DNA from 2 places in the Cytobacillus sp. QJM3NY_8 genome. Region 1 is predicted to be linked to the other one. Evidence: predicted binding sites of a transcription regulator. Region 1 holds the regulator's gene; the other holds the start of a gene.
The links. Region 1 encodes NrdR, which represses ribonucleotide reductase genes. Its sites were predicted from a motif close to AACACNATATATNGTGTT; they were not measured.
Positions count from the first base shown of each region.

Region 2: a site for NrdR is predicted at 1,587-1,604, ahead of AC0VZ9_RS20595 (vitamin B12-dependent ribonucleotide reductase). Genes of this name have one in related genera too.

Region 1 covers NZ_CM149681.1:4,278,412-4,294,053, reverse strand. The annotation lists gene polA (DNA polymerase I) at 1-711, shown strand, start outside; gene mutM (DNA-formamidopyrimidine glycosylase) at 1,006-1,833, shown strand; gene ytaF (sporulation membrane protein YtaF) at 1,928-2,563, shown strand; gene coaE (dephospho-CoA kinase) at 2,588-3,187, shown strand; gene AC0VZ9_RS22040 (glyceraldehyde-3-phosphate dehydrogenase) at 3,433-4,464, shown strand; gene speD (adenosylmethionine decarboxylase) at 4,789-5,163, shown strand; gene AC0VZ9_RS22030 (hypothetical protein) at 5,302-5,706, shown strand; gene nrdR (transcriptional regulator NrdR) at 5,821-6,282, shown strand; gene AC0VZ9_RS22020 (replication initiation and membrane attachment family protein) at 6,424-7,860, shown strand; gene dnaI (primosomal protein DnaI) at 7,860-8,789, shown strand; gene ytxC (putative sporulation protein YtxC) at 9,069-9,953, shown strand; gene thrS (threonine--tRNA ligase) at 10,663-12,594, shown strand; ribosomal protein L20 leader region at 12,845-12,968, shown strand; gene infC (translation initiation factor IF-3) at 13,146-13,649, shown strand; gene rpmI (50S ribosomal protein L35) at 13,665-13,865, shown strand; gene rplT (50S ribosomal protein L20) at 13,892-14,251, shown strand; gene AC0VZ9_RS21985 (DUF1294 domain-containing protein) at 14,376-14,648, shown strand; gene AC0VZ9_RS21980 (TVP38/TMEM64 family protein) at 14,712-15,281, shown strand; gene AC0VZ9_RS21975 (hypothetical protein) at 15,312-15,642, opposite strand, start outside.
Region 2 covers NZ_CM149681.1:3,997,541-4,013,182, forward strand. The annotation lists gene AC0VZ9_RS20595 (vitamin B12-dependent ribonucleotide reductase) at 1-1,442, opposite strand, end outside; gene AC0VZ9_RS20600 (lipoate--protein ligase family protein) at 1,787-2,623, opposite strand; gene AC0VZ9_RS20605 (rhodanese-like domain-containing protein) at 2,806-3,189, shown strand; gene gcvPB (aminomethyl-transferring glycine dehydrogenase subunit GcvPB) at 3,443-4,903, opposite strand; gene gcvPA (aminomethyl-transferring glycine dehydrogenase subunit GcvPA) at 4,896-6,242, opposite strand; gene gcvT (glycine cleavage system aminomethyltransferase GcvT) at 6,259-7,362, opposite strand; glycine riboswitch at 7,863-7,950, opposite strand; gene AC0VZ9_RS20625 (DEAD/DEAH box helicase) at 8,131-9,819, shown strand; gene AC0VZ9_RS20630 (YqhG family protein) at 9,797-10,591, shown strand; gene AC0VZ9_RS20635 (YqzE family protein) at 10,638-10,823, opposite strand; gene AC0VZ9_RS20640 (shikimate kinase) at 10,901-11,398, opposite strand; gene comGG (competence type IV pilus minor pilin ComGG) at 11,411-11,794, opposite strand; gene comGF (competence type IV pilus minor pilin ComGF) at 11,784-12,263, opposite strand; gene AC0VZ9_RS20655 (hypothetical protein) at 12,214-12,543, opposite strand; gene comGD (competence type IV pilus minor pilin ComGD) at 12,527-12,967, opposite strand; gene comGC (competence type IV pilus major pilin ComGC) at 12,964-13,287, opposite strand; gene comGB (competence type IV pilus assembly protein ComGB) at 13,287-14,318, opposite strand; gene comGA (competence type IV pilus ATPase ComGA) at 14,305-15,375, opposite strand; tRNA gene AC0VZ9_RS20680 (tRNA-Gln) at 15,523-15,594, shown strand.

The DNA.
Region 1 (15,642 bases):
GTCCCTTCAGAACCTGGCTGGGCCATCTTTGCAGCAGACTACTCGCAGATTGAACTGAGAGTACTGGCTCATATTGCGAATGATGAAAAGCTGATTGAAGCATTTATTGAAGATATGGATATTCACACGAAAACGGCAATGGAAGTATTCCACGTTAATGCCGATGAAGTTACATCCAATATGCGGCGCCATGCAAAGGCCGTAAACTTTGGAATTGTCTACGGAATCAGTGATTATGGCCTGTCCCAAAGCCTGGGTATCACACGGAAAGAAGCGGGTAAATTTATTGACCGCTATCTGGAAAGTTATCCTGGCGTTAAGCAGTATATGGATGATATTATCCATGATGCTAAACAAAAGGGATATGTCTCGACCCTTCTTCACAGAAGAAGGTATCTGCCTGAAATCACAAGCCGAAACTTCAACCTGCGAAGCTTTGCAGAACGAACCGCCATGAATACACCAATCCAGGGAAGCGCGGCCGATATAATAAAAAAAGCCATGATTGACATGGCTGACCGCCTAAGAAAAGAAGAACTCAAAGCACGCCTTCTGCTGCAGGTTCACGATGAACTGATCTTTGAGGTGCCAGAGGATGAAATAGAAACGCTCAAAAAAATCGTACCGGACGTTATGGAAAATGCAGTAGAATTGAAAGTTCCGCTAAAAGTGGATTATTCCTTTGGGCCAACGTGGTTTGATGCGAAATAAAAGTTGGTCTTGAGGAAATTACTTTGCAAGTAATTCACCTAAAATGATTTTTCTTGTTGTGATATGCTAAGTGCTATTAAAGATCGTGTTAATTGGAGTGGAAGGTGCGGGACTCCTGCGGGAGTGGCGAACCCAGGGAGACCCCACAGGTGCATAGCGCCGAGGAGGCTCCCGGAAGCCCCGCGGAAAGCGAGTGCCTGCAGCGGAAATTAACACCCCGGCAAACAGGATTCAATATATATCATAAAGCAAAGTCCAAAGCATTTTTAACTGATTTACAAAGGAGGGAGGACCATGCCTGAACTTCCTGAAGTTGAAACGGTCAGAAGAACATTGCAGGAATTGGTCATTGGCAAAACCATTGCACATGTTTCGGTTTTCTGGCCCAAAATGGTTAAGCATCCGCAAGAGCTTGTCCAATTCAAGGATGCTTTAGCAGGCCAAATTTTTCAGGACATTGGCAGGAGAGGAAAGTTTCTAATACTCTATACCATTGATTATGCCCTTGTGTCCCATCTGAGAATGGAAGGCAGGTACGGACTTTTTTTAAAAGAAGAGCCTGTTGATAAACATACTCATGTGATTTTTCATTTTACAGATGGCACAGAGCTCAGATATAAGGATGTCCGTAAATTTGGAACGATGCACTTATATGCAAAGGGTGAAGAATTTAAGACTCTTCCGCTGGCACACCTGGGACCGGAACCATTTGGAGAAGAGTTTACGGCAGAAGACCTTGCTGCAAGACTTGCACGGACCACCCGCAATATCAAAACTGCACTTCTCGATCAGAAAACGATCGTAGGGTTAGGAAATATTTATGTCGATGAAGCATTATTCCGTTCACGAATACATCCTGAAAGAGCGGCAAATAGTTTAACAAAAAGCGAATTGGAGACACTTCACAAAGAGATTGCAGATACCCTGAGGGAAGCGGTTGATAAGGGAGGGAGCACCATTCGCTCCTATGTTAATTCCCAGGGGCAAATTGGCATGTTTCAGCTTGAACTTTATGTGTATGGGCGAAAAGGGGAAGATTGCAAAGTCTGCGGAAGCACGCTTGAGCGGATCGTGACAGGAGGCAGAGGGACAGTCTATTGTCCAGCATGCCAGAAAAAATAATAATGCAGAATAGAGCTGAAATGCGTTTCGAATAACATTGGATGGGCTTCTTCCATATACTATCGTAGCGATTGACAGGAAGGAGCTCTATTCTATGGCGCATACATTCTCTCTTTTGATACTTGCTTTTGCTGTCAGTCTTGACAGTTTTAGTGTCGGTTTAACCTATGGCTTAAGGAAAATGAGCATACCATTTAAATCGATCAGTATAATCGCTTGCTGTTCAGCTTTAACATTAATGGCTGCCATGACAATTGGCCATTTTATAGAAGCCTTTTTATCTCCGGCTTTAGCTGAAAGTTTTGGGGGAGTCATACTTATTTTTCTTGGTGCCTGGGTACTTTATCAATTTTTCAGGCCGGAAAAGATTAAGGATGTCCTGCCGCATGAAAAAACGATTGTGAACCTGGAAATCAAATCTCTTGGGCTTGTCATTAATATCCTGAAAAAGCCGATGTCCGCTGATTTTGACAAATCCGGAACCATCACAGGAATTGAAGCACTGATGCTCGGGCTCGCTTTATCCCTTGATGCTTTCGGAGCTGGGATCGGTGCAGCCATGCTTGGGTACTCGCCTTTCTACCTGGCAATGACAGTCGCCGTTATGAGTTCTCTGTTTGTGTTTATGGGAATGCAAGTAGGATCCCTCTTCTCCAAAAGCGGGTGGGTCCATAAGTTCTCATTCATCCCTGGAATTATTTTAATCGTAATCGGGATATTAAAAATCTAGCATTTTAAATGAAAGGAACACACTATGTCACTGACTGTAGGTTTGACAGGCGGGATTGCAAGCGGGAAAAGCACCGTTTCATCTCTCCTCATCGAAAAAGGATACACTGTAATCGACGCGGATATAGAAGCCAGATTAGCTGTTGAAAAAGGAGAGGAAGCTTATCAGGAAATTGTCCGTCATTTTGGGGAAAGGGTTCTGCTCAAAGACGGTTCAATTGATCGTGCGGAACTGGGCTCCATTATTTTTCATGATGAAAAAGAGCGGAAAGCCTTAAATAGCATTGTACATCCTGCTGTCCGCAAAAGAATGACAGCCAAAAAGGAACAAGCTATCAGCCGTAATGAACAGATGATTATTTTAGATATACCGCTTTTATTTGAAAGTAAATTACAATACATGTGCGACAAAACATTATTAGTTTATGCAGATGAAGGTATACAGCTGCAGAGGCTGATGCAAAGAAATCAGCTTTCCGAGAAAGAAGCAATGGCAAGAATTCATTCCCAAATGCCTTTAAGAGAAAAGAAGGCATTGGCCGATGCTGTAATCGATAATAATGGCAGGATTGAAGAAACAGAGAAACAATTGTGGGATATTTTAAGAAAATGGAATGCTATCTAAGGGCCTGTCACAGGCTCTTTTTTGTTGCATTTAATACCCAATTAGTATGACAAAAATAAACTATATGTTTCTGATTTTTAGACCATTACCCCATAAAACATGGTGAAAGTAAAGGGTTTATATTTCTGAATTGTTAAACATTAAAAAATCCGCATTTAATTCATCACAAATGATTTTATATATGTTATACTAATTACATCTTAGGGTAACAAAAAGTATAACACTAATGCGGAAGGGGCCGTAACATGAAGGCGAGAATAGCGATTAACGGTTTTGGAAGAATTGGACGTATGGTTTTTAGAAAAGCCATCCTTGATGAAAATCTTGAAGTGGTTGCCATAAATGCAAGTTATCCAGCTGAAACTTTGGCACACTTAATTAAATATGATACAAACCACGGACCATTCGAAGGAAGTGTTGTTCCTGAAGACAATGCTATTGTGGTGAACGGAAAAAGTGTTAAGCTTGTCAGCAGCCGAAATCCTGAAGAGCTTCCGTGGAAAGAATTGAACATCGATATCGTCATTGAAGCAACAGGAAAGTTCAATTCACGTGATAAAGCAGCTCTTCACCTTGAAGCCGGAGCTAAAAAAGTAATTCTGACTGCTCCTGGAAAAAATGAAGATGTGACTATTGTTATGGGCGTAAATGAAAGCGCATTAAAAATTGAAGAACATGATATTATTTCTAATGCTTCATGTACAACAAACTGTCTTGCACCTGTTGCAAAAGTCCTTGATGAACAATTTGGCATTGAAAACGGACTTATGACAACAGTTCATGCATATACAAACGACCAAAAAAATATTGATAACCCGCATAAGGATTTACGCCGGGCGCGTGCTTGCGGACAGTCCATAATCCCGACTTCCACTGGTGCCGCTAAAGCTTTGTCGCTGGTATTGCCTCACTTAAAGGGCAAATTGCATGGAATGGCACTCCGTGTCCCAACGCCTAACGTTTCATTAGTTGACCTCGTAGTGGACTTAAAGCGCGACGTTACATTAGAAGAAGTGAATGCGGCATTTGCAACTGCTTCACAGGGATCGCTGCACGGTATCCTTGATATTACTGACGAACCATTGGTTTCAATTGATTTCAACACAAATGAACACTCTGCCATCATCGATGGATTATCTACAATGGTAATCGGCACCAGCAAAGTAAAAGTACTTGCATGGTACGATAATGAGTGGGGTTATTCCTGCCGTGTTGTAGACTTAACAAAATTTGTTGCACAGGAACTTTTCCAGGCATCTGCAGTAAAAATTGGATAATCGCCAATTTCTCTTAATATAAAACTACCCATACCCTTAAAGCCTGCCATTCCCCGGCAGGCTCCTTTTATTGGACAGAATTAAATCCTGAGAAGGACAAAGCCTTCAGAAATTTTGCCAAAAAAAATGTAAAACAATGTGTTGCAAAAAGAAATTAAACAAAGTATACTAATCCTCGTGAACTTCTCCGAGGTTTTGGTATGGTAGCTACTTAAAGGGTTAGGACCTCTCTGGACTAACTTTCCCCCGTGGTAGTTATGGACCAGTTTAAATCTGGAATTTCATTAATTAATAGCTTAAAAGTTTAAAGGGGGAAATTTGAATATGGAAACTATGGGTCGTCACGTAATCTCAGAACTTTGGGGATGCGATTTTGAAAAGTTAAATGATATGGATTTTATTGAGCAGACATTCGTAAATGCTGCATTAAAATCTGGTGCTGAAATTCGCGAGGTTGCATTTCATAAATTTGCACCACAGGGTGTAAGCGGAGTGGTTATCATCTCTGAATCTCATTTAACTATTCACAGCTTCCCGGAGCATGGCTATGCCAGCATTGATGTGTATACGTGTGGAGATCTTGACCCTAACATCGCTGCAGACTTTATTGCAGAATCGTTAGGAGCTCAAACGCGTGAGAATATCGAAATTCCTCGCGGTATGGGTCCAGTTCAAGTTAAACAAGCTCAAGTACTTTAATAACAGAATGATCTTAGGCAATCCAGAGGTGTATTCAATACACCTCTTTTTATTTTGTTTAATACTCTGCCACTACCTTTAGTATCTTCCTCAAAAATAGTACAATAAGGATACATAATAAATATCGGAGGAAAGAGGATGTCTATTTTCAGGCAGCTTGCCAGCCGCTATAAAAAGCAGTGTGAAACAAATGAAAACCACTCTGATCCTGAGCTCACTACAAGATATTATAGAACCAATACAGCTCAAATGATGCAAACGATTGAAGATTTATTTAAAGCAGACCAGAATGTGAACATTCTCAGCATTTCCAGAGAACGCGGCGAGATAGCAGCAGAAATTAAGAAAAATAAAGCTTGTTTTGCCATTGTCACAGTCGTGACTGTCAGGCCTTTCGAAACGGCTGTAGATATCAATATCTCAACTGAGCAATCCTCCCCGGCAGGTGTCCACCCAATCCTTAAGGGAGAAGTTCTTTCCATTTATGAAAAGGTGAATAAACGGCATGATTTTCTCGGTTCTGCAAGAAACGCAGATAAATAGTTGTACTTGTACTGACAACTCCTTTTTTATAAGATAAGAGTATCAAATAAAATTCGGTAATTGATCTAACGCCAGCAAAATAACTTACTTATAAAAGAATTCGGAGCTGATTGTATGAGATGCCCTTCATGCCAAAACAATAATACCCGTGTTCTCGATTCCCGTCCTGTTGATGACAGCAGATCCATTCGGCGCAGAAGGGAATGCGAGAAATGCGGGTACCGGTTTACGACTTTTGAAAAAGTGGAAGAAATTCCTTTAATTGTTGTGAAAAAAGAAGGCACCAGAGAGGAATTCAGCCGGGAAAAAATACTTAGAGGCCTTATTAAGGCATGTGAAAAGAGGCCGGTTGCCCTAAAGGACCTGGAGGACATTACTTTTGAAGTGGAAAAAGAGCTCCGCAGCAACGGTGTCTCTGAAATAAAAAGTGATGAAATTGGCGAAATGGTCATGGACAGGCTCGCAAATGTGGATGATGTGGCATATGTTCGTTTCGCATCGGTTTACAGGCAATTTAAAGATATCAATGTTTTTATTGATGAACTCAAAGAATTAATCAAAAAAGAACACTCTTAAATCAGGTCAGTTGCCGCTGTCCCTGATTTTGAATGAAATAGTTTGATGGGCTGAAGGATTTCTTTGGCTCTTTTTTTACGGTATATGTTTTTGATATTAATCAATGTGATAAATATTCTTAATAGAAAAAGGTGAAATACCATGGCCCAGCATTGGCAGGAGATGCTCCCCATTGATCGATATACAGTAGCAGCCAGCGGGCTTTTGCATGATTATGACCGAAAAGTGCTGACGCTGTTATACCAGCCGCTCATTGGCTCTGTGTGCTTCAGTTTATATATGACATTATGGGCGGAACTTGAAGAAAATCGGCTATGGTCATCTTCTAATTCACACCATAGTTTAATGAATTTCATGGACATGGGGCTTAAGGATATATATGAAGCCCGCCTTAAGCTTGAAGGGATAGGACTTTTAAAGGTATACGTAAACAAAGATGAAGAGACAAGGTCATTTATTTATGAACTGCTTCCCCCGCTGACACCTGAACAATTTTTCCTTGATGGCATGCTTAATATTTATCTTTATAAGAAATTGGGCAGAAACCAATTTATGAGGCTTAAACGCTTCTTTTCAGAACAGAAGGTGAAGACAGCTACAGGGTATAAGGAAGTAACCAAGGCTTTTCAGGATGTATTTCAATCAGGACACCCTGGTTCTTTTGAGATTGACGATGAAGTGGTGCAGCTGATGAATGAATCAGAGGTGGAAGGGTATATTGGAAGGCAGGAGCAGGAAGGTATTCAAATCGGGAATGAAGATTTTAATTTTGAACTGCTTCAGGCAGGGCTGAATGAATCACTAGTACCGAAAAAGGCCATTACAGTTAAAGTAAAGGAATCTATCAGCAATCTTGCCTTTTTGTACGGAATCGACCCCATTCAAATGAAAAATATCGTCATCAGCGCTGTAAATGAAGATAATGAGATAAACATTGATGAGTTGAGAAAATCTGCACGGGACTGGTATCAATTCCAAAACCAGGACCAGCTGCCATCCCTGATTGACAGGGTTCAGCCTGCCATCCATCAGACTCATAAAAAACAGCCTGAAACGCAGGAAGAAGAGTTGATCCGTTATTTGGAAATCACCTCACCAAGGCAGCTATTAAAAGATATATCAGGAGGGGCAGAGCCATCAAAAGGCGATATGCAGATCATTGAAGATGTCATGTTTCAGCAAAAGCTTTTGCCAGGGGTAATTAATGTACTGATTCAATATGTTATGCTCAAAACAGATATGAAATTGACCAAAGGCTACGTAGAAAAAATAGCTGGCCACTGGGCTAGAAAGAAAATAAAAACACCCCAGGAAGCTATTGCTTTAGCTAAGAAAGAACACCGGCAATACCTGGATTGGGCGGAAGGAAAGAAAACTGCCAGCACAACCGGTAACAAAAAGAAGCCAATCAGGACAGAGATGCTTCCGGACTGGTTTGATGAAAAAAGCAGTTCATCAGCCAAAAAGAAAGAGCCCCAGCAGCAAATAAGCGAAAAGGATCAGTATGAGCTGGAAATGAAGAAAAAGGAGCTTCATGAAAAATTAAAAAAACTGCGTTCACAGGAGGTGACTGATTGATGGAGAAAATTAATGAAACATTAAGGCGCCTTGCGGGCAATGAAGGTTTTCAAAAAAGGTATGAAATGATGAGAAACCAAACGCTTAATCACCCTGAAGTAAAGGCTTTTATCCAAACTCATCAAGATGAATTGACATCTGAGATGGTTGAAAAGAGCCTTAGCAAACTCTTTGAGTATACACAGCAGAGCAAGGAGTGCAATAAATGTCCGAGCCTGGAGGGCTGTGTGAACTTTATGCAGGGCTATCATCCGGAACTTGTGATTCAAAGAGGATCGGTCGATCTGAAATATGATAAGTGCCCGCGCAAGGTCATGCACGATGAGAAGCGGAGAAATGAAAAATTAATTCAGAGCTTATATGTACCATCTGATATCCTTCATGCCACTTTTGATTCCATATATGATGATGACGATCGTATTGAGGCCGTTGATAAGGCGGCATCTTTTGTTATGGACTACCAGCCGGGATCCAAGGGAAAAGGAATTTATTTTTATGGGAAATTCGGTGTAGGAAAATCTTATTTGCTTGGTGCTATCGCCAATAAGCTTGCAAGCCAGAAAGTATCCTCCATGATTGTCTACGTTCCTGAACTATTCAGGGAATTGAAAAATTCAATTGGAGATCAAACTCTTAACAGCAAAATTGAAACCATTAAAAAAGCACCGGTTTTAATGTTTGATGACATTGGTGCAGAAACCATGTCCAGCTGGACAAGGGATGAGATTTTAGGGCCGATTCTGCAGTTCCGCATGCAGGAAAGCCTGCCAACTTTCTTTACTTCCAATTTCGACCTGCAGGGTCTTGAACATCATCTCTCCTACAGCCAGCGCGGAGAGGAAGAGAAAATGAAGGCAAGGAGAATCATGGAGCGCATTAAATACCTTGCTGAACCAGTGCTTGTAGAAGGACCGAACAGAAGAGTATAATAATCTGAAAGCTGCCGATAAAGTGTCCGGCAGCTTTTGTTATAAAGTAAGAAATCATTCCTTTGAACTTTGATGCTGTCTAGCTTCGGCAGCGTATACATCGCACGACCGAAAGCATTAGCATTTGGGAGGACGTGGCGTTTTTAGTCTGCGTTCCTTCATGGGCAAGGCGCTTCCGCTTTTCTTATAGTTTAATGCACTAAAAGGCTAATCCCACTTCTAACTTGGCCAAGTCCGCCATATACATAGAACAGAGATTTGTATAAAGGGGGGATTTGGTTGATCGAAATCATTTTCCAAAGCAGCACGGATGCGAGGAATTTTTATGAGCATCTTTATGAGCAGCTGCAGTCTTTTTGTCAATGTGATAATAATATTCTTCATTTTGAAGATCGACATATAGTCAGAGTCTCTGCTGGAAATAACGGCAATGTCCTGAATATTGTTAAGGAAGTATTTTTTCAATTTATAGTGAACCAGAAGCAGGATGATTGGTTTAAACGGATACTGATGGAGCATTATTATTATGAGGATGAAGGTGAACAGCAGCAGATTCTTGAGATCATTCACTCTATTTTGGAAGGAAGCAGGGAGGATCTTGCTGCGTTTGTCAGTGGCCTGGATGTAAAAGAAAGCTTGAGGAGCGCAATTGATCAGCTGTTTCAGAATAACATTTCCTTTTCTTTTGATTCTTTTGTAAAATTCCGAATGCGGCCGCTTATGAATGAAATGACCAAATACGTTGAAGTTTCCATCGATGAATATAAAATGGAGCAGGAATATCAGATGTTTATTCATACATTGAGGGACTTCCTGTCAGGAAAGCAGCCAAAGATTAATACGATCCATGTCGTGATGGATGAAGGTGTTTATTTTTATGATGAGCACTTGTGCGAAATTAAACGCGGAGAGCTATTAAGAATGATTGACCGCAAGCTATTATCCAATCATCCTGTATACGTGGATTCTGTTACGATTGCGCCGCTGCTCTCAATCGCACCTTCAGCCATTTATCTGTATTCAGATGATTTCGAGCAGCCGCTGGTCAGAACAATCCGCAATATTTTTGAAGAAAGACTTGAATTAAGCTCTATTGAAGCCTTTTATAATTATCAAAACGCCCATTCTTATGCCGATGATGAAAAATGTAAAAGATACCCTTGATTTTCCTGAAATAACAAACTATAATAACGTACATATTATAAAAATCGAGCAAAAGTTGCGATGAGGATATGGGTATTCTGATACGGTTTAAAGAGAGGGAAGGCAGGGCTGAAACCTTCCTAACACGATTCGAATGCTTACCGCCTCTGAACTCCAGCCAGGAAATGGGCTGGCGGGAAAAGACCGTTATCTTACTACAGAGTCGTTTTTTTTCTAAGAGAACGAGAAGTAGGGTGGAACCGCGTGTTAAATACAACTCGTCCCTTTTTTAGGGACGGGTTTTTTATTTTTTTAAGTGTATAACCCGTTTAAGGAGCAAATCTAATCCAGCTCCAGCGCCTAGCCCCTCGAGGTCACAAGTTTGTCTAGTTGCGGCTCCAGGGGACGAAAGACTAACCCATCCCTTTCAGAAGGAGAAAACGCCTTCTTGCAGGGCTTGTCTTCGTCCCTGGGCAGTCGCCTCCACATTTCGGGAATCCTTCAAAAAAGGAAAGAACGCCTTTTTATGAGGCCCGCCTTGTGCTTGTCGGGGCTGATCAAGGCGCTTGCGCTTTATCGCAGTCTAACGGACAGTATATCCCCATGCAAGTTGGTTACACTCGATACGTATGTATGGATAACTGCCCGTAATGCCTGATAAGTTCAACTAACAATCAGGAGAAAATGACTCCTGATTGGAGTTTCACTTTATAAATAAGGAGGAAATATCATGTCAGAAGTTGTTAAAGTTTCGTTTCCAGATGGAGCTGTAAAGGAGTACCCAAAGGGAACGACAACAGAAGATATTGCAGCTTCGATCAGCCCGGGCCTGAAGAAAAAGGCAATTGCCGGCAAGCTGGATGGAGAAATGTATGATCTTCGCCGTCCAATCGAAAAGGATGGAGCTATTGAAATTGTAACACCGGACTCAAACGATGCGCTGGAGGTTCTTCGCCACAGTACTGCCCATCTAATGGCGCAGGCAATCAAGCGTTTGTATAAAAATGTAAAGCTTGGGGTAGGTCCTGTCATTGAAGGCGGATTTTATTATGACATCGACCTCGAAGAATCACTTTCACCAGAAGACCTTCCTGTGATAGAAAAAGAAATGAAGAAAATCATTAATGAAAACCTTGACGTTGTCCGCAAGGAAGTCAGCCGTAATGAGGCGGTTCAGATGTACAAGGAAATTGGTGATGAATACAAGCTTGAACTGATTGAAGCCATTCCTGAAGATGAAACAGTGACAATCTATGAGCAGGGCGAATTCTTTGATCTCTGCCGCGGAGTCCACGTTCCATCGACCGGCAAACTAAAAGAGTTTAAATTATTAAGTATTGCTGGCGCCTACTGGAGAGGCGACAGTGACAATAAGATGCTTCAGCGCATTTATGGTACAGCTTTCTTTAAGAAAGAAGACCTGGCCGAGCATTTGCGTCTCCTTGAGGAAGCGAAAGAGCGTGATCATCGTAAAATCGGCAAAGAGCTTAACTTGTTCATGAATTCGCAAAAAGTCGGACAGGGCTTGCCTATGTGGCTTCCAAAAGGGGCAACAATCCGCCGCAATATCGAGCGCTATATCGTTGACAAGGAAGAAAGACTGGGCTATGACCATGTATATACTCCGATCATGGGAAGTGTAGATCTTTATAAAACATCCGGGCACTGGGATCATTATCAGGAAGATATGTTCCCTGTAATGGAAATGGATAACGAACAGCTTGTTCTTCGTCCAATGAATTGCCCGCATCATATGATGATCTATAAGAATGGCATCCACAGCTACCGTGAACTGCCAATCCGTATTGCTGAGCTTGGAACAATGCACCGCTATGAAATGTCAGGAGCACTATCCGGCCTTCAGCGTGTACGCGGCATGACTCTGAACGATGCTCATATTTTTGTCCGCCCTGACCAGATTAAGGAAGAGTTTAAGCGCGTAGTACACCTGATTCTTGAAGTATATAAAGACTTCGATATCAATGACTACTCATTCCGTCTTTCCTACAGAGATCCACAGGATACTGAGAAGTACTTTGATGACGATGAAATGTGGGAAAAAGCACAGGCAATGCTTAAAGAAGCCATGGATGAAATCGGCCTTGATTATTTTGAGGCAGAAGGTGAAGCAGCTTTCTACGGTCCGAAGTTGGATGTTCAAGTTAAAACTGCTCTTGGAAAGGATGAGACATTATCCACTGTCCAGCTGGACTTCTTGCTTCCTGAACGCTTTGACCTGACTTATGTAGCCGAAGATGGAAAGCCTCATCGTCCGGTCGTTATCCACCGCGGTGTCGTTTCCACTATGGAGCGTTTTGTGGCATTCCTGATTGAAGAGTATAAGGGAGCATTTCCAACATGGCTTGCCCCGGTTCAAGTTCAGGTCATTCCGGTTTCTCCTGATATTCACTTTGATTATGCAAAACAAGTCCGGGAGCAGCTTCAGGCAGAGGGCTTCCGCGTAGAGCTGGATGACCGCAATGAAAAAATCGGCTATAAGATCCGTGAAGCGCAAATGCAAAAGACTCCATACATGCTTGTTGTGGGGGACAATGAAGTAGCTGAAAAAGCTGTCAATGTCCGTAAATATGGAGAGCAGAAATCAGAAACAGTTTCATTTGAAGACTTCATCTCAGCATTAAAAGCAGAAGTTAAACGATAATTATGAAAAAGGGCTGCACGAGCTGCAGCCCTTTTTTGTGAAGTTTTTGTGACAGCCGCAGAATCTGTAATACCCAAGTCAGCTGTGCAAACCAGAAAGTTGGCATTAAATTCATTTTGAAAAAATGTTGAAATCATATTGCCAAAAGCGATTAATTTTGTTATGCTTTTCTTCGTTGTGATAAAAGTTATTCGTTTGACACGAAATCATACTTTGTGATATAGTAGCTAAGGTAAATTGAATACAGTTTGAGGAAAAGAAGAAGCACCCGCTTCTCACCTGATTGACGCAAAGTGCAGTTGGCAGGTTTTACGTGAACATTTTCTGTTTATATACGTAAGTGTGGGTGTTTTCATCCGCACTTTTTTATTTGGTTAAAAACAGCTCTGCTTCCGCTCCGGAAGAGAAATGTTGCATAACTTGCGATTCAGCTTTGGTCCGGTGCAGCTGGCAGCTTAAAAGTTGTCTGCTCCAGCAGGCGCTTGCGCTTTTCTTGACCCAAACGTTGTGTTCGCATTAAACCTTGGAGGTGTCTAGCTATTAGCAAAGATATGTTGTTAAACGAGGGCATTCGCGCCCGCGAAGTCCGTCTTATTGACCAAAACGGCGAGCAGTTAGGTATTAAATCAAAATTCGACGCACTTGAAATTGCTTCTCGTGCCAATCTGGATCTTGTTCTGGTTGCACCGAATGCGAAACCTCCGGTAGCCCGTATCATGGACTACGGAAAGTTCAAATTCGAGCAGCAGAAGAAAGATAAAGAAGCTCGCAAAAACCAGAAGATTATCAGTATTAAAGAAGTTCGTCTTAGCCCGACTATTGAAGAGCATGACTTTAATACAAAGCTTCGCAATGCTATTAAATTCCTTGAAAAAGGCGATAAAGTAAAAGCATCGATCCGATTTAAAGGTCGTGCCATTACGCATAAGGAAATTGGCCAGCGTGTTTTAATCCGGTTTGCACAAGCATGCAATGAAGTTGCAGTAGTGGAATCGCATCCAAAAATGGATGGCCGAAGCATGTTTATGGTCTTAGCACCGAAAAACGACAAGTAAGAGGAGGAATTCCCAATGCCAAAAATGAAAACTCACCGCGGCGCTGCTAAGCGTTTCAAAAGAACAGGTTCTGGTAAACTGAAGCGTTCTCATGCTTACAGAAGCCATATGTTCGCTAACAAATCTCAAAAGCAAAAGCGTAAGCTTCGCAAAGGAACTCTTGTTTCTTCAGGCGATTACAAGCGCATCCGTAACTTACTAGTAAATCTTAAGTAATATCTCGAAATTAGGAGGGAAATAATATGCCACGTGTAAAAGGCGGTACAGTTACTCGCAAACGTCGTAAAAAAGTCATCAAATTAGCTAAAGGTTATTTCGGTTCAAAACATACATTATACAAAGTTGCTAACCAGCAGGTTATGAAATCCCTAATGTATGCATACCGCGACCGTCGCCAGAAAAAGCGCGACTTCCGCAAACTTTGGGTTACTCGCATCAACGCAGCAGCTCGCATGAACGGTCTTTCTTACAGCCGTTTAATGCATGGTTTAAAGCTTGCTGGCATCGAAGTTAACCGCAAAATGCTTGCTGAATTAGCAATCGCTGACGAAAAAGCATTTGCTGAATTAGCATCAGTTGCAAAGCAGCAGCTTAGCAAGTAATAATTATTCATAAAATAGCCATTCCCTTAAATGTGGGAATGGTTTTTATTTTGCTTTAAATGGACAGAAGCTTTTGTTTCATTTAAGCTCAATACAGACTTAATACATATAAAGGAGAAAGCTCATGGTCAAGACAATTGCTCTTATCTATCTGATTATGAATGCGGCTGGTTTTTATCTGATGAAGCTTGATAAGGAGAAGGCGAAACGGAATCAGTATCGAATCAGCGAAAAAAATCTCTGGATCACAGCCATTTTGAGCGGGGCTGCGGGAATGACTCTTGGAATGAAGGCTTTCAGGCATAAAACAAAGCATGTGCAGTTTAAATGGGGACTGCCTATTCTGGCGATGCTTGAAGCAGGCTTACTTGTGTACCTGATTATTCTCTTGTCATAAACTATCAGGGCTATCCATAAGCTTTAGGGAACAGCAGGAAAGACATCGGGGAGAGGTGAGGGCATGAATGATCAATTGACTCTATTGTTTGCCATGGCAGAGACTGCTGGAATTCTTGCTCCCATTGCTTTTATCTTTTTTCATATCATCAGGCAGTTTCTATTCATTCCGGTACCGCTTGTCTGCATAACTGGAGGAGTTCTGTTTGGAAGTTTTTTTGGTTCTGTTTTCTCCATTGCAGGACTGATGATCAGCAGCATTCTTTTTTATTTCTTGATCACAAAAATGCCGAGGACACATGAAAAGCTTTCATTACTAAGAAAGCGGTGGTTCGGGGAATACCGGAATTTGACTGTCGGTCAGGTTGCGGTTTTAAGGCTCATCCCTTTTATTCATTACCATTTATTGAACTTTTGTCTTATGGAGAGGAATAAGGGTTTGGATCAATATTTGAAAAATTCTTGGATCACCAATTTGCCGCTGGCTGTTTTTTATACCGTTTTCGGAGAATTCATCAGCCGATTCACTCCTTCAATGATTATTCTGATTTTGCTTTCCCTTTCTGTTTTAGTATTTGTGCTGAGGGAAAAGGTGATTGTCATTAAATGGAAGGAATTCTTTAAAGCAGCATAAAAAAACGTTCGGGGCTGCCGAACGTTTTTTTTATAAATGGTTTTTAATTTCATCTCCTGGTGAAGCTGTTTTATGCATAAATTCCTTCACAGGGCTTTTCCAGTCAATTTTTGCAGTGGGATAGGCCTCGGTTATCTTTCTTTCTATAAAAAGAAAATCCTCCCTTACCATCCCTTTAAGGGCCGATGTATTGTGCGGCCAGATGAAAATGGAGACCACATCAAAGGCATTGTCCGTGGTTCCCAGATATTTTTCGCCCTCAAATAGAACCCCTTTATACGTAATCAGGAAGTTCTTCCTGACATTTTCCTGGTCATCCCAAAAATAATATCGTTTCTGTTCGTGGGCAAGCTCGAGCTTT
Region 2 (15,642 bases), 280 kb from region 1:
TCGCCACACGGATTTGTTGCTACAACCTTTTGTCCGTAAGCCTGTGCATTGGTCATGTCATTGGCATTATCAATAAAGAAAATACCTGGCTCTGCCGAGTATGTTGCACAGATATTAATCAGGTTCCAAAGTTCTTTCGCTTTGATTTTGCGGTGAACACGGACTTTATAGCCAAGTTTTCCCCATTCTCTGACGTCACCGACTTTATGCCATTCTTCGTTGTAGGTTTTCATGGTATCAGCATCATATGATTCAACATCCGGGAAGCGAAGCTCATATTCTGCATCATTTTCAACTGCATCCATAAATTCTTTTGTCAGGCAGACTGAAATGTTTGCCCCGGTCAGGAATTCAGAATTATGAACACTGTAAGTACCGCCAGTCGCCAGTTTTTCTTCAGCATCCTGTATGATTTTATCGCTGAAACCGCCATAGCCGGGAATGCTCTTGTAATTGATAATACCCTGGTACATGGCTATTTCCTGTTCAGTAAATGGAGTGAATTTTAATTTTTCTTTAGCATATTTTTTTATTGTATCATCATTTGTATTTTCAAGAAGGAATCGTAAAATTCTTGGGTTTTGCATTTTCGAGATGATGAATTCGATGATGTCCGGGTGCCAATCTGCCAGCATAATCATCTGAGCACCTCTGCGGGAACCTCCCTGCTCCACAAGGTGTGTAAGCTTCGCAATATCATCAAGCCAGGATACTGAACCCGATGACTTGCCGTTTACTCCTTTAGCCAGTGTGTTGCGCGGCCTTAGGGTTGAACCGTTTGTCCCAACTCCTCCGCCTCGGCTCATGATTTCCATTACCTGCTTTCGGTGCTCGGAAATTCCTTCACGGGAGTCCTGTACGAATGGCATTACGTAGCAATTGAAATACGTAACATCTGTGTCGGCACCCGCTCCATACAATACGCGGCCAGCCGGAATGAAATTCAAGTTTTTCAATTCCTGATAGAACTTTTCAAACCATTCTTTTCTTTTTTCTTCGGTTTTCTCAACAGATGCCAGGCCTGTTGCGTTACGCTTGGCGATTTGCTCATAGAAGATTTCAAGGGGTTTCTCGATTACATCAAGAGGCTTTGTAATAATGCCTGTTCTCGATTCTTCCGGATCATCCAGTACTCCTCTGTAGTCTTCCTCGACTAAAACCTTGGCTGTCTTGTTTTCCCAGTCAATATCCTGGATGAATCCTAAGCCTCGTGCCGGAAATTTTGGATCTTCCTTGATTGTGAGGACGACGAAGTCACCGTTTGTGAGTGTCACTTTCTCGGTGTCTTTGAAGGTGTAACGATCTAGCATAACTAAGCGGGAAACACCTTTGTGGGTCATTTTCATATCTGGGGTTACAGGGTGAACCTGAGGAAAAAGACGGATATCCTTGTTTAAACGATCAATGTTCAATTTCATTTTTTGTCCTAGAGCAACAGACATTGTTACAACTCCTTCTAAATTCAATTATCAATTTGTGTAAGCATTCTGGCAGATAGGGTAAATCTATCTGTTTTAAAAGAGTACCCTAAAGTTACCATACCTCAAACCCCAAAATCAATATATAGTGTCCTAAATATTTTCGACACCACTACATATTGTGTCTAGTTCAACTAAAAGTGATTTTGTCAAACTTAAAATATACCAAAATTTAAAGAAAAACAGAGTTAATAGCCGATTTCCGACAATTAACGATAAATTTTAACATATTTTGAAGCTTGCACTTTTACAGGGCAACAATTGGAAAATTATTCATTAAAAAAAGAGAAAAAGCGACTTTGCCGCTTTTATCTCTTATAGTTCCAGTCATCACTTTCATATCGCTCTTTTGCGATTTTTTGTACATATGCCATTTCTTCATCTGTAAGCTTGTAAGGTTCAAGTTCAATATTCAAGCCTTCTTCAAATCCTTTTTTGAAAGTTGCTTTTGCTTGATCCAGGGTAATTTTTTCAGTTGTCAGCTCATTTATAGCAACAGCTTTATTCTTAAAAGCTTTTTGCATTCTCTCTTTGACTCTGTCATTCGGATACTTGAACAAGCTGAACAGCTTGTCTTCATCCAAATCAAGCAAAATGGAACCATGCTGAAGGATTACCCCTTTTTGCCTTGTTTGTGCACTCCCAGCCACTTTACGGCCTTCTACAACAAGTTCATACCAGCTGGGGGCATCAAAACAAACAGCAGATCTTGGATTTTTCAGAGAGTCCCTTTCTTCAGCTGTCTTCGGCACTGCAAAATAAGCTTCCATCCCAAGTCCGTGAAAACCTTTTAAAATCCCTTCCGAAATAACTCTGTATGCTTCAGTTACTGTATTCGGCATTTCGGGGTGGGCTTCAGGTACGATCACACTGTATGTGAGTTCATGTTCATGAAGTACGCCTCTTCCGCCTGTAGGCCTTCGGACAAATCCCAATCCATGCTGCTTCACAGCTTCCATATCTATTTCTTTTTCAACCTTTTGGAAATAGCCGATTGAAAGAGTCGCCGGATTCCAGCCGTAAAAACGGATTACAGGAGGCATTTTGCCCTCACTGTTCCAGTCAAGCAACGCCTCATCCAAAGCCATATTAAAAGAAGGTGACCCCTCTTTTGAATCGATAAAACGCCAAACCTCTTTAGTCATATGTAGCCCTCATTTTCAGATTCTTTAACTAGTCATTTGCGGTTAATAGTCTACCAAAATTCCAGTGAAATTTAAAGCAAGTTGAATTTCCATAACAAATTTAACAGATTTCCTTTACTCCTATTAGGAAAGGCTTATATAATATTAGTTGGCTTACCTATGTGTGAAAGGAGAAAGACATATTGGAAACACTTTATTTCATTCTTATCATTTTGGGTGCAATCATTACCTATTCCGTGATAACCTGGTTTTATCAGCGCCGAATTGTTAAAACGCTTACGGAAGACCAGTTCAGAGAAGGCTACAGAAAAGCCCAATTAATCGATGTACGTGAACCAAATGAATTTGAAAACGGCCATATTTTAGGTGCCCGCAATATACCGCTTTCACAAATGAAAATGCGCATGAAGGAATTGCGTCCGGACAAGCCAGTCTACTTATATTGCCAAAGCGGCATGAGAAGTGCGAGAGCTGCCCAGTTTTTGCATCGTAAAGGCTACAAAGACCTTTCACACCTGCAGGGCGGATTTAAAAAATGGACAGGAAAAGTGAAAGCGAAAAAATAATAGCAATATTTAAAAAGACCCCGTTATTTTAACGGGGTCTATTGATTGGAAACCCCTCTTCTAAGTTCAATCATATAATCTATTCGCCAAAACCGCTGTTCTTTTCTCATTTAGCTTGTTTCATGCCCAGGTTTTCGATTCTTTTCCCCGGAATCGCTGCAAATTCCCAAATTTCCCTATTCCTTCCCAGAGTTCACAAGTAGTCTATAAGCCGCAAAAAAAGAGTGCCCTCTTAGGGACACCCTTTTTCGTTTTATTGCTTTTGATAGCGAAGAACCGGCTTTCTTGCAGCCATTGTTTCATCAAGACGGCCAATTACTGTTGTGTGAGGTGCTTCCTGAACAATCTCAGGGTTTTCCTCAGCTTCTTTAGCTATTTGAATCATGGCGTCGACAAAAGCGTCCAGCGTTTCTTTTGATTCTGTTTCTGTCGGCTCAATCATAATACACTCTTCCACGTTAAGCGGGAAGTAGATGGTTGGCGGATGGTAACCAAAGTCAAGAAGACGCTTGGCAATATCCAATGTACGCACGCCAAGTTTCTTTTGGCGCTTGCCGCTTAAAACGAATTCATGCTTGCAATGTCTGTCAAATGGCAGGTCAAAGAATGGCGCAAGCCTTCTCATCATATAGTTTGCGTTTAATACCGCATTTTCCGTAACAGCCTTCAGTCCATCTGGCCCCATAGTACGGATATAAGTATAAGCCCGGACATTGATTCCAAAGTTTCCGTAATATGGCTTTACACGGCCGATTGATTGCGGGCGGTCATAATCAAATTCATATTGGTCACCGTTCTTTACCAGAACAGGCTTTGGAAGGAAAGGAATCAGATCCGCTTTTACCCCGACTGGCCCTGATCCCGGTCCGCCGCCGCCATGCGGTCCTGTAAAGGTTTTATGAAGATTAAGGTGAACCACGTCAAATCCCATATCTCCAGGGCGTGCTTTTGAAAGTACAGCATTCAGGTTAGCTCCATCATAATATAGCTTCCCGCCGGCGCCGTGAACAATCTCAGCCATTTCAAGAATGTTTTCTTCAAACAAACCTAAAGTATTCGGGTTAGTCAGCATAAGGGCAGCAGTATCCTCGCCAACCACTCTTCTTAAATCCTCTAAATCCACCAGCCCATTTTCATCAGATTTAACAGTTACTGTTTCAAAGCCTGCGACTGTCGCGGATGCAGGATTTGTTCCGTGGGCAGAGTCAGGAACGACTACTTTAGTGCGCTTTGTATCGCCATTCGCTTCATGATAAGAACGGATCATCATTAATCCAGTCCATTCTCCATGTGCTCCTGCAGCTGGCTGAAGTGTAACCTCATCCATTCCCGTAATTTCAATCAGATGCTCCTGCAGATCATACATCAGTTCCAGAGCACCTTGAACAGAGCTTTCATCCTGCAGCGGGTGCAAGTGGGCAAAACCATTGAAGCGCGCTACATTCTCATTGATTTTAGGGTTGTATTTCATTGTGCAGGAGCCCAGTGGATAAAACCCTGAATCAACGCCATGATTGCGTTTTGAAAGTGCAGTATAATGACGCATGATATCAAGTTCAGACACTTCCGGCAGCTCAGGCTCTTCCTCTCGCAGGTAGCCTTCGGGAAGAAGTTCGCCCAGGTCAATTTCTGGAATATCCATTTCAGGCAGGCTGTAGCCGATACGGCCTTCTGTGCTTAATTCAAAGATGAGTGGCTGATCTTCCTTATGCATGGTAATCCCCCATTTCTTTAACGAATGCATCAATTTCATTCTTCGTTCTCAATTCTGTTACAGCAACAAGCATATGATTTTTCAGGTCAGCATAATCTCTGCCCAAATCGTAGCCGCCAATAATGCCCTTATCAAGAAGCTTTTGATTTACTTCTTTAACAGGCTTATTCAATTTGATGACAAATTCATTAAATGAAGGGCCTTCGAATGGAACTTCAAAACCGGCAGCCTTAAATTGCTGTTTCGCATAATGGGCTTTTTGCATATTGGCAGCAGCCATTTCCTTTACGCCCTTCTTGCCAAGAGCAGTCATCGCTACAGATGCCGCAAGTGCGTTTAGAGCCTGATTGGAACAAATATTTGAGGTTGCCTTATCGCGTCGGATATGCTGTTCACGCGCCTGAAGAGTAAGCACGAAGCCGCGGCGCCCCTGATCGTCTACCGTTTGTCCGACAAGACGGCCCGGCACTTTTCTCATTAGCTTGGTTGTAACGGCAAAATATCCGCAATGCGGGCCTCCGAAAGCTGTAGGAATTCCGAAAACCTGGGCATCTCCTGCTACAATGTCTGCTCCTAATTTACCAGGAGGTGTCAGTGCGCCAAGAGCAAGCGGGTTGCTTGAAACAACAAACATGGATTTATGGGCATGGATAATCTCCTCAAGCTCTTGTAAAGGCTCGACTCTGCCAAAAAAGTTAGGATACTGTACAATGACAGCTGCGATATCATCGCCAATCATTCCATTTAGAGCTTCAAGATCTGTGATGCCGTCCTTATGAGGAATTTCAATCACTTCAATATATTGGCCCTTTGCATATGTCTTTACTACTTCTTTAGATTCAGGGTGAACGGCGCTTGAGATAAGAATTTTCTTGCGGCGTGTGCTGCCTGCGCTTAGCATGGCTGCTTCAGCAAGTGCTGTTCCGCCATCATACATAGATGAGTTGGCAACATCCATTCCTGTTAACTCACAGATCATGGTCTGGAATTCAAAAATTGCCTGGAGCTCTCCCTGGGAGATTTCTGGCTGGTAAGGAGTATAGGCAGTATAAAACTCTGAACGGGATAACACATGATCAACAATGATTGGCATGTAATGATCATAAACACCCGCACCAAGGAAAGATGTATTTGTACGAAGATCAGCATTTTTCTGAGCCATTTTAGTAAGCTCTTTCAGTAAGGCTGTCTCAGATTTTGCCGGCTTGATTTTATATTCACCCTTAAATCTTACACTTTCGGGAATATCACTGAATAGTTCTTCCACAGAACTGACGCCGATTTTTTCAAGCATTGCTTTCTGGTCAGACTCTGTCATCGGTAAATAGCGATGTTTCATCATTTTCTCCCCCCGGTTAGTTCTTTTCTCTTTTATAAAAAGGTGTTGCTGCAATCTTAGCCTTCAGTCGTTTGCCGCGGATTTCCACTTCCAAATCAGTTCCCGGCTCCGCATGCTCTTTCTTGATAAGAACAAGGCCAATATTCTTTTTTAATGTCGGAGATTGAGTTCCTGTTGTCACTTCCCCGATCAGTTCTTCCCCTTTATATACAGGATAGCCATGGCGCGGAATGCCGCGGTCAATCATTTCAATTCCAGCCAGCTTGCGGGGAACCCCATTTTCTTTTTGATTCTTAAGCACTTCTTTGCCGATAAAATCAGCTTCTTTATTGACTTTTACAGCAAAGCCGATTCCTGCCTCAAGAGGTGTGATTTCAGGCGAGAGCTCCTGCCCATAGAGTGCCAGGTTGGCTTCAAAACGAAGAGTATCCCTTGCGCCAAGCCCGCATGGCAGCACGCCTTCTTCTTTGCCTGCTTCAAGGATTTCAATCCATAATGCGACTGCATCCTGGGCATCACAATAAACTTCAAATCCGTCTTCTCCTGTATAACCTGTTCTGGAGACTAGCGCTTTCTTTCCATTCAGATCTACATCCTGCTGGAATTTGAAAAATCCGATATCCGACAGGTTCGTGCCAGCAAGCTTTTGGAGCACTTTTTCTGCAAGCGGTCCCTGAATCGCAAGCTGTGCCATATCTTCAGAAAGGTTTTTCAATTCCACATTCCCTTCAGCATGGTCCTGAAGCCAGTTGAAGTCCTTTTCAATATTGGAAGCATTTACAACCAGCAAATAATGATCATCCTCTATTTTATAGACAAGTAAATCATCAACAGTTCCGCCATTCTCATAACACATGGCTGTATATTGAGCACCTGAGTTCTTTAATTTGGAAATATCGTTCGTCATCATTTTTTGAAGGTATTTAAGGCTATCCGTCCCCTTCACTTCGATTTCACCCATATGGGATACATCAAAAAGCCCGGCTTTTGTACGGACTGCTTCATGTTCTTCTTTAATGCTTGAAAATTGAACAGGAAGATCCCAGCCCCCGAAATCAATGGTTTTTGCTCCGTAATCTTTGTACACCTCAAATAAAGGCGTGCGTTTTAACTGTGACATTTACTCGTCCCCCTTAAATCTTTTGAAGTTGTTGCAGGAACATAAGAAAAGCGGAAGCGCCTTGCCCACCCCCGACAAGCACAAGACAAGCCTCACGGAAAGGCGTTCTTTGCCTTTTTGGGAGGATTGCTCGAAATGTGGAGGCGATTGTCCTTTCAAGGAACGCAGACTGAGAGCGCCACGTCCTGTGGCAACGTCTGCATGACCCTCATCCTGGGGGCCTCAGGCATAAGACGGTTCCTGTAAGAAGGCGTTTTTCCTTCTGAAAGGAAACGGCTTATGCCCCCGAGTCCCTAGAAGCCGAAACAAGACAAGCTTGTGACCTCGAAGGAGTAGGCGATGGAGCTAGACAGTTCTCGAAGTTCAAAAATTTCTTGTTGAACATAAAAAAGGACAGAGTATCCCCTCAAATATGAGAAGATCTCTGTCCTTGCACCTGAAAGTTTACCGAAATCGGCTTTCCCCTTGGGTGGCTTATTAAAAAGCACTCTCCAGAGCTGCGTCAAACAAGAGTTCTTTTGCCTGAGAGATTCACAGATTTTGCTTGCTCCTTCGGCGCTACAAAGTAGTCTCTCCCCTTGTTGTCATTCGCATTTATAAAATTTTCCAAGTTGGTCATACTTATACCAAACAGAAAAAATAAAAAATCCATTATTTCGGTTAACTAAATGTAATGTGTTAACTTTCAAAACTTTCAAAGCTATTAACATCGTACCACCTTAACGAGGTTTGGGCAATATCTTTATATAGATAAAAGGAGCTGTTTTTATGACAGTGCAAATTGGCTTTGATTCTGCCTGGCAGGATGAATTCTTAAAAAGAATTGATGACGACGGCCCATGGGGAAATTGGGAGCTTTATAAATTGGCTGTTGAGGTTGAAAACCACACGACTATTCCTGATTTTGAAGGCCTGCAGGCTCCAAAGCATCTGCCGAATCTTACTCCCCTTCCCCATCAGCTGGAAGTAGCCAAGCAGGTTGTTGAAAGCATGAACGGCAAAGCGATCCTTGCTGATGAGGTCGGTCTCGGCAAAACGATTGAAGCTGGTTTGATATTAAAGGAATATATGATCAGGGGACTCGTAAAAAAAGTCCTTATACTCGTTCCTGCTTCCCTCGTTTCACAATGGGCCATGGAGCTCAACAGCAAATTTTTTATTCCGGCTGTGGCACAGCGGAAAAGCTATGTATGGGAACAATGCGATGTAGTGGTATCATCCATTGATACAGCCAAACGAAATCCCCATCGGGATATTATCTACAGCCTTGATTATGATCTGATCATTATAGATGAAGCTCATAAGCTTAAAAATAATAAAACCAAAAACTATGAGTTTGTGCAAAACCTGAAAAAGAAGTTTTGCCTCCTTTTAACAGCGACACCTATTCAGAATCGCATAAGTGAGATATTCAACCTTGTGTCTTTGCTCAAACCAGGCCATCTGGGCAATGAATCAGCCTTTTATGAGAATTATAAAAAGGACTCGCGTTCTTTAAACGATGATGCACATCTAAAAGAACTCGTAAACAAAGTAATGATCCGCAACCGCAGGGCAGATACAGGAATTGAATGGACCAAAAGACATGTGGAAACAATACCGATTGAATTCTCGCAGGCTGAGCGCGAGCTTTATGAAGCTGTAACAGAGCTGCGGGGTGAAGGTGACTGGGTCAGTTCGAGCCAATTTTCTGTGATGACCCTGCAAAGAGAGGCGTGCAGCAGCAGGGAAGCTGTCTATTTCACCCTTCAGAATATGCTAAAAAGACAGGAACAGCCCTCAATAGCTTTTCAGGAACAAATTCAATACCTTATTAAAAAAGTGGAAGCTGTCCAGCAAAATTCCAAAGCTCAAAAAGCTCTGGAATTAATACAAAACATAAATGACAAGGTCATAATCTTTACTGAATACAGAGCAACACAAATGTATCTTCAGTGGTTTTTAAAACAATATGGGATTACATCTGTGCCGTTCAGGGGAGGATTTAAAAGAGGCAAAAAGGACTGGATGAGGGAGCTTTTCCAAAAGAATGCTCAAGTCCTGATTGCAACAGAAGCAGGAGGAGAAGGGATAAACCTGCAATTCTGCAATCATATCATTAATTTTGATCTCCCCTGGAATCCAATGCGTCTCGAACAAAGGATAGGACGTATCCATCGTCTCGGCCAGGAAAAGGATGTCATGATTTATAATTTTGCCACTAAAGATACAGTCGAAGAACATGTAATGAAGCTTTTATATGAGAAAATACATCTTTTTGAAAAAGTCATAGGTGATTTGGATGATATTTTAACAAAACTTGAATTTGGAAGTATTGACGATCACCTTGTTGACATTTTCGGAAGATCTGCTTCTGAAGGTGAAATGAGAATCAAAATGGAGAACCTTACGAGCATGATTCAATTTGCTGAGGATATGAAAGAAGGTGGACTGAATGCAGCAACAGGAAATTCATAAATTCCTTGAAAGGTATTTTCACGCAAATGGATGCGAAATAATTGATAAAGGCCCGGGGTATATGACCGTACAGCTGACGATTGATCTGGATAAGGAATTAATGAATCGCCCCTTTTACTGGCATTATCTCGAAAAAACAGGCGGAGTTCCTAACCCAATGCAGCTTACACTTATTACAAACCAGCAGCTCGCCCCTGCACATATTAAGGGGGAAGTCATTCATTTTGGCTCCCCAAGACTTCACCAGATCTTTCATTCTGCCCGGAACCTGGCAGGCTATATACGATTATATGAAAACCACCGGGAGGCACCAGGCATGCAGGTTCCATTAAGGCCATGGCTGGGAATGAACGTCCGTGTATCTTATCAATGCGACCGAAAAAGAGATGTCTTTAAATCCATCGGCCTCCAATTAATAAATGGGCAAATGGTTGAAAGCTTTCATGACAGATTGCTTGGCATGAGCCTTACACCAAAGATTCCCGACTACTCTTTCACTCTGTCACCGCTCATTATGCCGGGAAGCGGTGTATTCAGGGTAGCTAATTTCATAAAGTCCGTAATTGAACAGGAAGAACATTTATGGGCTGATGAAGCCCGCAAGCGCTGGCAAAAGGATCTCAGCCTTCTTGAACATTTTTATGAAGATGCAGAAGAAAAGGGCGAAAGCTATGAAAACGAGAAAGCAGCCCTTCAAGAGCAATATGAGCCAAAGATTAATATCTCTATAATAAATGGAGGCCTCTTCTATCTGACAGACAGCGCAGTATGAAAGCACACAAAAAACCGGCAGAAATTGCCGGTTTTTTGCGTGAAATCTACTTATGTTTTTTTCTTCTCATGCCCAAATAGAAAACATATGAAAACATGCCAAACCACCTGAATAAAAATGGCTCTTTCATGTCCTTTTTCTCTATTCTATGCCGTTTTCGCTCATCTTTGGGCTGATCTATATATTTTACTACTGTCTGGGTAAGATACTTTACATAATCGTTGGATTTCATTTGTCATACCTGCCTTTTTCTGCACATATTGCAATTACACCCTGCTATTTATATTTACAAGTATGTCCAACGAGTTTTTACCCTAAACAATCTATTATTTCCTGAATTATTTCTGCTTTATCTTTATTGGTGGTATCAATGACTACATGGGCGGTTTCTTTATAAAGCGGCATCCTTTTTTCATAAAGTTCCTGAATCAGCTTTTTTTTATCGCCTTTCAGCAGGGGTCTGGAATGATCATTTTCAATCCGTTTAAATATTTCTTCCGGCGAAGCATAAAGGAAGAAAACGATTCCTTTTTCATTCAGCTTTTTTCTGTTTTCAGGCTTAACTACAATTCCCCCGCCAGTAGTAACAATTCCCGCTCTATTGTCAAACTCATTTAATATAAGCGTTTCAAGATTTCTGAAGTATTCCTCTCCATGCTCTTCAAAAATATCATTAATATTTTTCTTCTCCCGCATAACTATTTCTTCATCTGTATCGATTACTTCTTGGTTTAAGCAGGATGCAAGCTCTTTTCCAATTGTTGTTTTGCCGGCACCCATGAATCCGATTAAGTAAATTGGCTTCATCTTTATCCCCACTCAGTTTTTTTCAATCCATTTTATCATTTTTTGCAGATCCGTGTCATAGTAAGCATATCCGGAAATTTCCTTATCAGAGCCAATTTTCGTTTTGAAGGTAATTTGAATTAAGCTTGTTGCCACTGGGGAGATTTCATATGAAACAGATCCATTTTTAAACGAAAAAATTCCTGATTTATCAGGGTCTATATTTTCGCTCAGCATTTTTTCAGTTTTTTTAAAGGAACACAGTAAGTAATACTCCTGCATTATGACGGTTTCCGCCTGATTCACTATCCTTTTCTCAGAAATAAACTGATCTAATTGAATCGTAAGGAGAAAGAGTGCAGCCAGAATGATTGTTAAAGTAAGAGGGTAAGAAAATCCATCCTGATTACGGTACATCAATATCCTCCATATTCATCAGGTAATAAAGACAGGCCGAATGCTCCTGATCAAAACTATCCGATACATTTATTTCAACTCCGCCATTAATGGAACTGAATGTTATTCTATCAAGTTTTTGCAGGACAACTTCATGGCCTTTCATATCCACTCTCCTCCTCAAATTGGAACCATATTTTTCATAAATCACACTTTTCCCGTCTATGGTTAATACAATGGAAACAGGTGATATTTCTGCAGCATCAGCAAGCCTAATCTCTTTTTTCAGCTGATTGATAAATACATGCCACTCAAGTCTTTGTGTCCTGGCTTCCATTTTCCAGTCCTGAAAGAGGAAATTAATGCTGACAGGCAAAAAGGAAGCAATCATTAAGAATATTGCAAACGCAAACAGCATTTCCAGCATGGTAAATCCTTTATTATTGGAATACTTCACACTTTTCTTTCGATCTATCCCGTACGTTTTCATATCTTATGCAAACCTCCATAAATCCTTGGTTTTCCATAGGGACTATTTCATAGACGGTTTGATTTTTTATAATAGTCTTCCCCACAGGATAACTCCCTTCCGAGGCGGCTTCCTGGAGACTCTCATAAAGCAGCTGTGTGCTTTCGTAATCCTGTTTTACCTCTTCAGAATGCTCAATAGCCTTAATGACAAGAGGAAACATTACACCCGCTGCAAGCAGCATCCCCGATAAAGACAGAAGGAGCTCAGCCAAAAAGAAGCCGTCATTCCTTCTCCACATAAAATCTCCCTCTTCCGATTAAAAAGGTAATTTTGTATTGCTCATTGTCTGTTTTGACATAGAAAGTACCAAATTTATTTGTAATTCCCCCTGGCCCGTATTGAAAATACAATGGCATGGTACCCTCCTTAATCTCAATGATTCCAGGATATTCTCTGCTGAAGATAGGATCAGCTGCAAACTTTACCTGGGCGTAATACCTTTTCTCCTCGGGAACAATTTGAATAGCTACATCTGTCTGATGGGTGATGGCATAATTCTGGGCATAAAGCAGGTCAGACTTTAATTGGGAAAAGAACATTCTCTTTTCAAGATAGAGGAATTGCGGTTTAAGAAGAATAGAGGTAATCGTGGCAATTATAAGGAAAATACTGAAAACGAAAAGAGTTTCTATTAATGTAAAGCCCTCTTTGTTCTTTATCATAACCCTGAAGATTCAACCTTCCCCTCTGCAGAAATCTTAATGGCATCTCCATTTGGACAAGTCGTGGTTTCAGCATTGAGGTAATCGGCATCCACTAAATCCTGTATACCTGAAGGAAGCTCTTTATTGTCAATTTCATATGCCTGAACCTGGGCCTGCACCATTTTAACAAACGCATCGCATCCCTTGCTGTTTATTTTTGAATTGTGTTTCGTTACATTCGGAATGGTGATGATTAAGAGTACGGAAATCACCAATAAAACAATCATCATTTCAATGAGCGTGAACCCTTTGTCATTATTTACTGTGCGCCATTTCATTAAAATCCCTCCAATAGATGAAACATAGGCAGCAGAACTGCCAAATACATTGACACTATTAAAAAACCGATAAACATGTATAAAACAGGCTGAATCATTTTAAGAAGTTTTTCTGTCTTTTCCTCCAATTTATTTAGGCAATGCCTGCTGAAAAAAGATAATTCCTGGTCCAGCCTGCCATTTTTTTGACCATGTCTGATAATATTGGCCAGCTCCCTTTCAAAAAAAGGATAACTAATTAGTATATCCTCAAGCTTATTCCCCTCACGGAGTTTGATTTTCACGGCTTCACCAAGGGCGCTGTAAAAAGGCTGCTTATCATTTTTTTCAAAAAGACTAAGCGCCTCATGTGTGGATAGGCCGCCGATTAAGAGGTGACTGAGCTGTACAGCAAAGAAATGGGTGTAGTAAAGACGAAGAAAATGGCCTCCAGCAGGAATTTTTACTATGACCATCTTTTGCTGGATAGGGGAAAGGTTTCTGAATCTAAAAAAATAGTATATAAGTAAAGTGACTAAACCGAAGAGTACAATCAGAATGAATAATGGGAGAAGGTCCCCAAACAAATAAACGGCTTTTGTGAAGAAATTAGGCTTAAGGTGCATGGAAACGAATAAGGAAGAGAAACGGGGCAGCAGGACTTTATCAACGAAAACAAATAGGAATGCGGTAATGAACATCAGGAAAATAGGATAGGTCATCAGTTTTTGCAATTTTTGAATGTCCCTTCCTTTTCTCAGCACCATTTCGCTTCCTTCAAGAAATGCAGAAGCAAGGCCGCCATGCTGTTCGGCAAAAAACACATAGCCGATCAGATTATTATTAAAGTTCATGTTTGCAAGGATTTGATAAAAAGGAAATCCTTCTTTCAATTGAGAGAGGCACTGACTAATTTCATGTTTTCGTTTTGGCGGCAGCTGATGCATCATTGATTCCAGTGCCTCAGATAAGGGGTACCCTCTGGACAGCAGTTCACCAGTATTTTTCAGAAACAAGCCCTGTTCTTGAATGGTCCATTTATGTTTCCGCATTATCGTGCACCCACCTGCTGTACTCAGTTTCCTTTATATATCCAAGAGCAATCCCTTTAGTTATTACCTCTTTAAGTGTGCGATACTTAACAAGGCTTCTTTCGCCTCTCGCCTTCTTTATGGAGGCATTAAGCGCTCTTCCTGCAAGAAGCTCAAACACACTTGCCCTTTTCCACCTGCCGTATCCATAGCAGAATGGAGAACATTCCCCTTCACAATAAGGGCAATTCAATTCGACAAGGCGCTGAGCCGTGACAGCCACTAGTGTCTGCTCAATTTCCATCATATTCACCCCAAACTCAGCTAAACGATATACAGCCCCCTGAGCATCCCGAGTATGCATCGTGCTTAAGACAAGGTGACCTGTAAGTGCTGCTCTAACAGCAATCTTCGCAGTTTCCGCATCCCTGATTTCACCCACCATAATGATATCGGGGTCATGGCGAAGGATTGCTTTCAAGCCTGCGGAATAAGATACGCCCGCTTTCTCATTGACTTGAACTTGAAGGACCAAGTCATTCTCTTTTTCAATCGGATCTTCCAGGGTAATCACATTGCGATGGAACATATGAGAGGTTTCATTCAGCAGAGAATATAATGTTGTGGTTTTTCCGCTTCCAGTTGGTCCTGTGAAAATAATTAATCCATGAGCATGTTTCAGCAATGCCAGCATTTTTCTGGTCATGTCTGGAAAAAGGCTGATTTGAAAAAAAGGAATTTGTTCCTGCTGGGGCAGAATTCTGATAACGAGGCTTTCGCTGTGGCTTGATGGGAGGGTTGAAAAACGCAGTCCAATCATTTGTCCATCTACTTCAAGAGAATAGGCACCGCTTTGCGGCCGTCTCTTTTCACCAATGTCCATCGAAGCGGTAAATTTAAAATGAGAAATCAGTCTGTCGCACTCTTCTTTAGGAAGATAAAGCCTGGGGGTCAATTGGCTGCCGAACCTGAGCTGAATTAGAGTGTCTTTTCTTCGGGGAATAATGTGGATGTCGGAAGCATGGCTCCTGACGGCGTCTTTGATAATTCGTTCTGCCATTCTTTCAATTACACTCAACTAATTATGCACCACCTTTATTAATTGTTATAGATAATAATTCGCCTAATCCCGAGTATAACCTCCATATTTCGGCAAATCTTTTTGACGAATTTGTGAATAAATTATTTTTTTCTTTTCATAATAAAAGTGTACCAAATGAATTGATGGGCTATAGCCAAGCGGTAAGGCACCGGACTTTGACTCCGTCATGCGCAGGTTCGAATCCTGCTAGCCCAGTAATTATGGAAGGACACCAGGTGTTCCTTCCTTTTTTTACTACAAAAA